3 regions of the Aminobacter sp. BA135 genome follow, and region 1 is predicted to be linked to each of the others. Evidence: riboswitches for the same ligand, from Rfam matches in the RefSeq annotation. Region 1 holds a riboswitch; each other region holds the start of a gene.
The links. Region 1 has a riboswitch for cobalamin ahead of SLT36_RS00885 (ribonucleoside-diphosphate reductase subunit alpha). Riboswitches for the same ligand answer to the same signal wherever they lie in the genome.

Region 1 (2,259 bases):
CTCAAGCGCCAGCCGGAGCGCGCCATCGTTGCCCCGGCGCTGCGTACTGCTGATTTCGGCCCGATCACGGTCGAGGATCTGACCTTCCGCTATCCCGAGGCGACGGCTGCGGCACTCAACGGTGTCAGCCTGGTGCTGCCGGCGACCGGCGTCGTGGCGATCGTCGGCCGCAACGGTTCCGGCAAGTCCAGCCTGTTGCGTGTGCTTTTGGGGCTCGAGCGCGATCATGCCGGCAAGGTGGCAATCGGCGGCATCGACGTCCGTGCCTACAATCCGCGCTGGCTGCGCGGCCGAATCGGTGTCGTCGACCAGGAGACGTCGCTGTTTTCGGGTACCATCCGCGAGAACCTTCAGGCGTCGCTGCCGCGCCCGCTTCGCGACGACGAGATCGATAAGGCGCTGGCGTTTTCCTCTGCCGACAAGTTCACCGCCGGCCTGCCCAAAGGCATCGACACCGAACTGGTCCAGGCAGGGCAGAACCTCTCCGGCGGCCAGCGCCAGCGCCTGGCGATTTCGCGCGCCGTGCTGCGCGATCCGCACATCGCCGTTTTCGACGAACCGACCTCGGCGCTCGATGCCGAATCGGCGATGGCGCTCGAGCGTGAGTTGCTGGCCTTCGGCCGCGACCGCCTCGTCATCATCGTCACGCATCATCTCTTTTCGGCGCGTTCGGCCGACATGATCGTCGTGCTCGACGATGGCAGGATCGTCGGCACGGGCAGCCATGAGGCCCTGAGTTCCGAGTGCGCGGTCTATCAGGCGCTGTGGCGCGACTACGTCAGGGATTGATCGGCCGCCGGCGTTGATCGGTCGATGAGGTGGAAATGACTCTTCCACCTGTTGACACGACACCCGTCAGTCATACTACATGTAGACATCGTGGTCTTCCGAGTTGATTCCAGCTCGGGAGCTAAGAGGGAAGCCGGTGCGCGATTTCGCAATGCCGGCGCTGCCCCCGCAACTGTAAGCAGTGAGTTGCTGTCGCATACGCCACTGGCGCCAATGGGCGCTGGGAAGGCCAGACAGCGGCAATGACCTGCGAGCCAGGAGACCTGCCGCGATCGAGTCTGAACGTCCACGGGCGGGGTGTCCGGTGGTGCGCTTGCGTTCTGCCGGCTTGCGCCGGCCGAAATCCGGCATGCGTCCGCCCAAGGCCCTTCGCCCCCAAACCATCGGGGAAGATGATGCCGGCGACCTCCACACTTCAATCCAGCGGAACCAACAGCGTTCCGTCCACTCTCAGCCAGGGTTCCGAGACTGCGTCCGAGTCTGGCTACCGTGTCATCCGGCGCAACGGCGCGGTGACGCCGTTCGACGCGACCAAGATCACTGTGGCACTGACCAAGGCGTTTCTCGCCACCGAGGGTTCGGTGGCCGCCGGTTCGCGCCGCGTCCACGACGTCGTCGAGGAACTGGCCGTCCAGGTGTTCGCCGCGCTGACCAGGCGGGCAGATAGCAGCCGCACCTTCCACATCGAGGAAATCCAGGACCAGGTCGAACTGGCGCTGATGCGCTCCGAGCATCACAAGGTCGCCCGCGCCTATGTGCTCTACCGCGAGGAACGTGCCCGCGAACGCGCTGCCGCCAAGGTCACGTCGGTCGAGGTCGCCGCACCGCCGCTCCAGGTCAAGGCCGATGACGGCAGCCTGGCACCGCTGGACGAGACGCGCCTGGCCCGCATTGTCGACGAGGCCTGCAGCGGGCTCGAGGCCGTCTCGGCGGATGCGATCCTGGCCGAGACAAGGCGCAATCTCTATGACGGCATCACCGTCGACGAGCTTTCGCTGGCGCCGATCCTGGCCGCCCGTACGCTTGTCGAAACCGAACCGAACTACGCCTTCGTCAGCGCCCGGTTGTTGCTGGACCGGTTGCGGCGCGAGGCACTGAGCTTCGTCTCGGCCAGGTCTGAGCAGGCCACGCAGGCCGAAATGACCGAGCGCTATGCCACCTATTTCCCCGCCTTCATCGCCACCGGCATCAAGGCCGAATTGATCGACCCCGAACTTGGCCGTTTCGACCTTGCCAGGCTCAGTGCCGCGCTGAAGCCCGAGCGCGACCTGCAGTTCCAGTATCTGGGTCTGCAGACGCTCTATGACCGCTATTTCCTGCACAGCAAAGGCAAGCGTTTCGAACTGCCGCAGGCCTTTTTCATGCGCGTGGCGATGGGCCTGGCAGGCCGCGAGATCGACCGCGAGAGCCGCGCCATCGAGTTCTATGATCTTTTGTCGTCCTTCGATTTCATGGCCTCGACGCCAACGC
Region 2 (2,259 bases), 1.8 Mb from region 1:
GCGGTTGCAACCGGCCCCGGGCCAGACCTCGTTCACGCGCCAGCAGGTACCGCTCGGCCTTGGCCACGCAGTGTGGTGCGCGCGCGAGCTGGTCGGCGACGAGCCCTTCGCGCTGTTGTTGCCCGACATGATCATGCAGTCGGAAAAGAGCTGCATGCGCGAGATGGTCGAGCTCTATGCCGAGACCGCCAACAACATCATCGCTGTCCAGGAATGCGACCCGGCCGAGGCGCACAAATACGGCATCGTCGGCAAGGGCAAGTCGGTTCACACCGGCTTCGAGATCGAGGGCATGGTGGAAAAGCCCAAGCAGGGCACGGCACCCTCGAACCTGTTCATCAATGGCCGCTACATTCTGCAGCCGGAGATTTTCAACATCCTGGCAAGCCAGGAGCGTGGCGCCGGCGACGAGATCCAGCTGACCGACGCCATGCTCAAACTCGAGAAGATGCAGTCCTTCTACGGCTATCATTATCGCGGCCGCACCTTCGACTGCGGCTCGCCGGAAGGTTTCGTCGAAGCCAACGTTGCCTTTGCCTTGTCGCGCTCCGATCTCAGCAGGAGCATGGCCGGCGTCATCGAAGGGCTGCTCGGCGAGATCAAGCCGGGCAAGTAAGCCACATGTCGCCTGTGCGTCAGGATTGGACGCACGGTGCGATGGCTTTCGGCCGCTGCTGCCGCTAGACATACCCTGCCAGGTGCCCGCAGCGATGCGGGAGAATCGGGAACACGGTGCAAATCCGTGGCGTGCCCAACGCTGTAAGAGGGACCGTAACGGCAGAGGCCACTGTTCATCCTGAACGGGAAGGCGCCGCAGACGGGTTGAACTCGAGCCAGAAGACCGGCCCGGCAGACATCGACCTCCGCATGGTCAGGCGGAGGGAACCGACATGCTCGCCAGGGGATATGCGATGCTTGCTGACCAGTTGAAGGCCGTTTCAGTCTGTTTCGATATCGCCGCACAGGGTGCCGTTTACCGCGCCATCTTCACGCGCCGCGACGTTCGCAGCCATTTTCTGCCTGATCCGATCGACGACGATGTGCTGGCGCGGCTGCTGCTGGCGGCCCATCACGCGCCGTCGGTCGGCTTCATGCAGCCGTGGAACTTCATCGTCATCAGAGATCGCGAACGACGCGAGCGGGTCCGGGACCTGTTCTTTGCGGCGCGGCAGCAGGAACTGCCTCAGATCGCCGAGGAGCGGCGGGAGCTGTACCGCAAGCTCAAGCTCGAAGGCATCTGCGAAAGCCCGCTCAACCTGGTCATCACCTGCGACCGCAGCCGTTCGGCAAACTCTCCGCTCGGGCGATGGCACAATCCAGAGATGGACCTCTTCAGCACCGTCTGCGCGGTTCAGAATTTCTGGCTCGCCGCGCGTGCCGAGGGCATAGGCGTCGGCTGGGTCAGCATCCTCGATCGCGAGGCGCTGAAGCAGTTGCTAGGCATTCCCGATCACGTCGTGCCGGTGGCCTATCTCTGCGTCGGCCACGTCAACGAATTCGCCGACAAGCCCGATCTCGAGCGCCATGGCTGGGGATGCCGTCTGCCGCTTGCCGAGCTGATCATGAGCGAGGTCTATGCGGGGCAGGGGGAGACGGCCTTGAGGGCCTCAGCCGCCGCGATCGGCGGTTTGCCCCAAGGTTAGCGCTGGATTTTCAACCCGACGAAGACGCTGTTGGTCTTGGCGTCGCGGAACGGCAAGGTGCTGTCGAAGGTCTCATGGCGCAGCTTGCCGGTCAGGCCGGCGTAGCGGTTGAGCCACCAGGTCAGGCCCGCTTCGGCACTCAGCCTCAGCTCGTGGTCGTTCGAGCTGGCATAGTCGCGGTAGCCGACGCCGCCGGCGAGGAATGCAGTCAGGTTGGAACGGATCTGCCGTTCGACGCTGAGGCGGCCGTTGTAGAGCACCGAACCGCTGTCGCCCGGGGTCGTCGATCCCTCGACGAAGGTTTCGCCGGTCAGGCCGACGATCGTGCCGCGCATCGGCGACCATCTGAGATCGGCGGCGATCGTCGCGGCCGAAACCGTCTTCAGCCGGTCGTCGTCGAAATCCTCCGAGATCCAGCCGGCCGAAATCTCGCCGCCGAATTTTTCGCCCATGTCGATCTCGACGCCGGCGCGGGCGCCGGTACGCTTGGACGAACGCTCGAAACCGGCGGTGTCGAAGCGCAGGTCATAGACCCGGCGGCCGAATTCGACCTCGCCAAAGGGCGTCAACGCCGGTGAGACCTCGTAGCCGACGCGGACCTTGCCGGTATAGAGCC
Region 3 (2,259 bases), 2.6 Mb from region 1:
GCTGCCGCTGGAGACCTTTCCGCTGTTGCGCTGGCGCATGGCGCGGGCCGAGGACGGGATGTATGGCGGGCTCGCCAAGTTCGGCCGTGCCAACAGGCCCTATATAGAAGAGATCTTTCGCCAGGTGGTCGACCGCGGCCCGATCGCCGCTTCCGACATCGAAGGCGCCAAGGGTTCCGGCGGCTGGTGGGGCTGGAGCCAGGAAAAGCATGCCTTCGAATGGCTGTTTTGGGCCGGTCGCATCACTACCCATTCGCGCCGTGGTTTCGAACGTCTCTACGATCTGCCCGAGCGCGTGCTCCCGGCCGACATCTACGACCGCCCTGTTCCGCAGGCCGAGGATGCGCATCGCGATCTCTTGCGAATCTCCGCCCGCGCCCATGGCGTCGCCACCGGCATCTGCCTGCGCGACTATTTCCGCCTGTCGCCAGCCGACATGAAAGGCCGGCTCGAAGAGCTGGTCGAGACCGGCGAACTGATTCCCGTGCGCGTCGAAGGCTGGGACCGGCAGGCCTATCTCCACGCCGATGCGCGCATTCCGCGCAAGATCCAGGCACGCGCCCTGCTTGCGCCCTTCGATCCGCTCGTCTTCGAGCGCACCCGTGCCGAGCAATTGTTCGACTTCCGCTACCGCATCGAAATCTACACCCCGGCTGAGAAGCGCCAGTACGGCTACTACGTCCTGCCCTTCCTTCTGGGCGAGCGCATCGTCGCCCGCATCGATCTGAAGGCCGACCGACCGGCGGGTATCCTGCGCGTCCACGCCGCCTATGCAGAGCCCTGTGCGCCACCGGAAACCGCAGCCGAACTTTACGAAGAACTCCAGCAGATGCGCGACTGGCTCGGCCTCGAACGCATCGAGGTGACGCCCGCGGGCGATCTCGGACCCGGCCTGAGCGACATTGCGGGTCGCTCCGCCTCGTTGACTCCACCCCTCGCGAAAGCCTAAATCGCCCACAGACGGTCCTTCGCCCGCAACGGCGAAGGCTAAGAGGGAATGCGGTGCGCGCCGATGGCGTCAAATCCGCGGCTGTCCCCGCAACTGTGAGCGAAGAGCCAAGCTCGAAGACCACTGGGATATTCCCGGGAAGGCGAGCGAAGGCGACGATCCGCAAGCCAGGAGACCTGCCGTCGCAGACATTGATCCGATCGCCTGGCGGGTGCCCCGGGCAAGGAGCCTGGATTTGGACTTCGACGACAACCTTCCAGTCGCATCAGCCGACGCATCCTGCGATGCAGCCGACGCGCGCCCATGCGACGTGACCATCCTCGTCTGCTCATCCTGCCGCGACGAAACCGGCTCGGACGCCCATCCACGCGCCGGCGCCCAGCTTGCCGAGCACGCCCGCCTCGCCGCCAATGGCGAGATCGCCGTGCGCAGCGTCGAGTGCCTGGGCAACTGCAAGCGCCGGCTGAGTGCCGCCCTGATCCGCGACGGCGCGTGGAGCTACGTCTTCGGCGATCTCAACACCATGTCGGGCGACGATCTCGTCGCCGGCGCAAGACTCTTCGCCACCTCGACCGACGGCCTGATCCCCTGGCGCGGCCGTCCCGATAGCCTCAAGCGCGGCCTCGTCGCGCGCATCCCACCACTTGCTCTCATCAAGGAAGACACATGACCGCCTCCGTCGAACGCGTTCCCTGCACCGTCGTCACCGGCTTTCTCGGCGCCGGCAAGACCACGCTGCTGCGCAACATCCTCGAGAACTCCAAGGGCAAGCGCCTCGCCATCATCGTCAACGAGTTCGGCGATGTCGGCATCGACGGCGAGATTCTCAAGGGCTGCGGCGTCGATGCCTGCCCGGAGGAAAACATCGTCGAACTGGCCAATGGCTGCATCTGCTGCACCGTCGCCGACGACTTTGTCCCTGCCCTCGACCAAATTCTGTCGCTTACACCGAGGGTTGACCACATCCTGATCGAGACCTCGGGCCTGGCGCTGCCCAAGCCGCTGGTCCAGGCCTTCCAGTGGCCAACGGTCAAGAGCCGCGTGACGGTCGACGGCGTCATCGCCGTGGTCGACGGCCCTGCGCTGGCCGCAGGTAAAGTTGCCTCCGACATGGAAGCGCTCGCCGCCCAGCGCAGTGCGGACGATTCGCTCGACCACGACGACCCGGTCGAGGAAGTGTTCGAGGATCAGGTCGCCTGCGCCGACCTCATTATCCTGTCCAAGAGCGACCTGCTCGACGAAGCCGGCCACGCCCGCGCCACCGCCATCGTGCGCGAGCACCTGGCACGCGCCGTCAAGATCGTGCCGTC

Region 2: linked by a shared signal. The riboswitch ahead of bluB (5,6-dimethylbenzimidazole synthase) and the one ahead of SLT36_RS00885 (ribonucleoside-diphosphate reductase subunit alpha) in region 1 are both predicted to bind cobalamin.
Region 3: linked by a shared signal. The riboswitch ahead of SLT36_RS13440 (DUF1636 family protein) and the one ahead of SLT36_RS00885 (ribonucleoside-diphosphate reductase subunit alpha) in region 1 are both predicted to bind cobalamin.

What each region holds. Positions count from the first base shown of each region.
Region 1 covers NZ_CP139572.1:177,359-179,617, reverse strand. Annotated here, with positions in the region: gene SLT36_RS00890 (peptidase domain-containing ABC transporter) at 1-789, shown strand, start outside; cobalamin riboswitch at 864-1,074, shown strand; gene SLT36_RS00885 (ribonucleoside-diphosphate reductase subunit alpha) at 1,185-2,259, shown strand, end outside.
Region 2 covers NZ_CP139572.1:1,932,562-1,934,820, forward strand. Annotated here, with positions in the region: gene galU (UTP--glucose-1-phosphate uridylyltransferase GalU) at 1-616, shown strand, start outside; cobalamin riboswitch at 680-864, shown strand; gene bluB (5,6-dimethylbenzimidazole synthase) at 912-1,643, shown strand; gene SLT36_RS09435 (outer membrane beta-barrel protein) at 1,640-2,259, opposite strand, start outside.
Region 3 covers NZ_CP139572.1:2,769,924-2,772,182, reverse strand. Annotated here, with positions in the region: gene SLT36_RS13445 (winged helix-turn-helix domain-containing protein) at 1-949, shown strand, start outside; cobalamin riboswitch at 945-1,147, shown strand; gene SLT36_RS13440 (DUF1636 family protein) at 1,185-1,619, shown strand; gene cobW (cobalamin biosynthesis protein CobW) at 1,616-2,259, shown strand, end outside.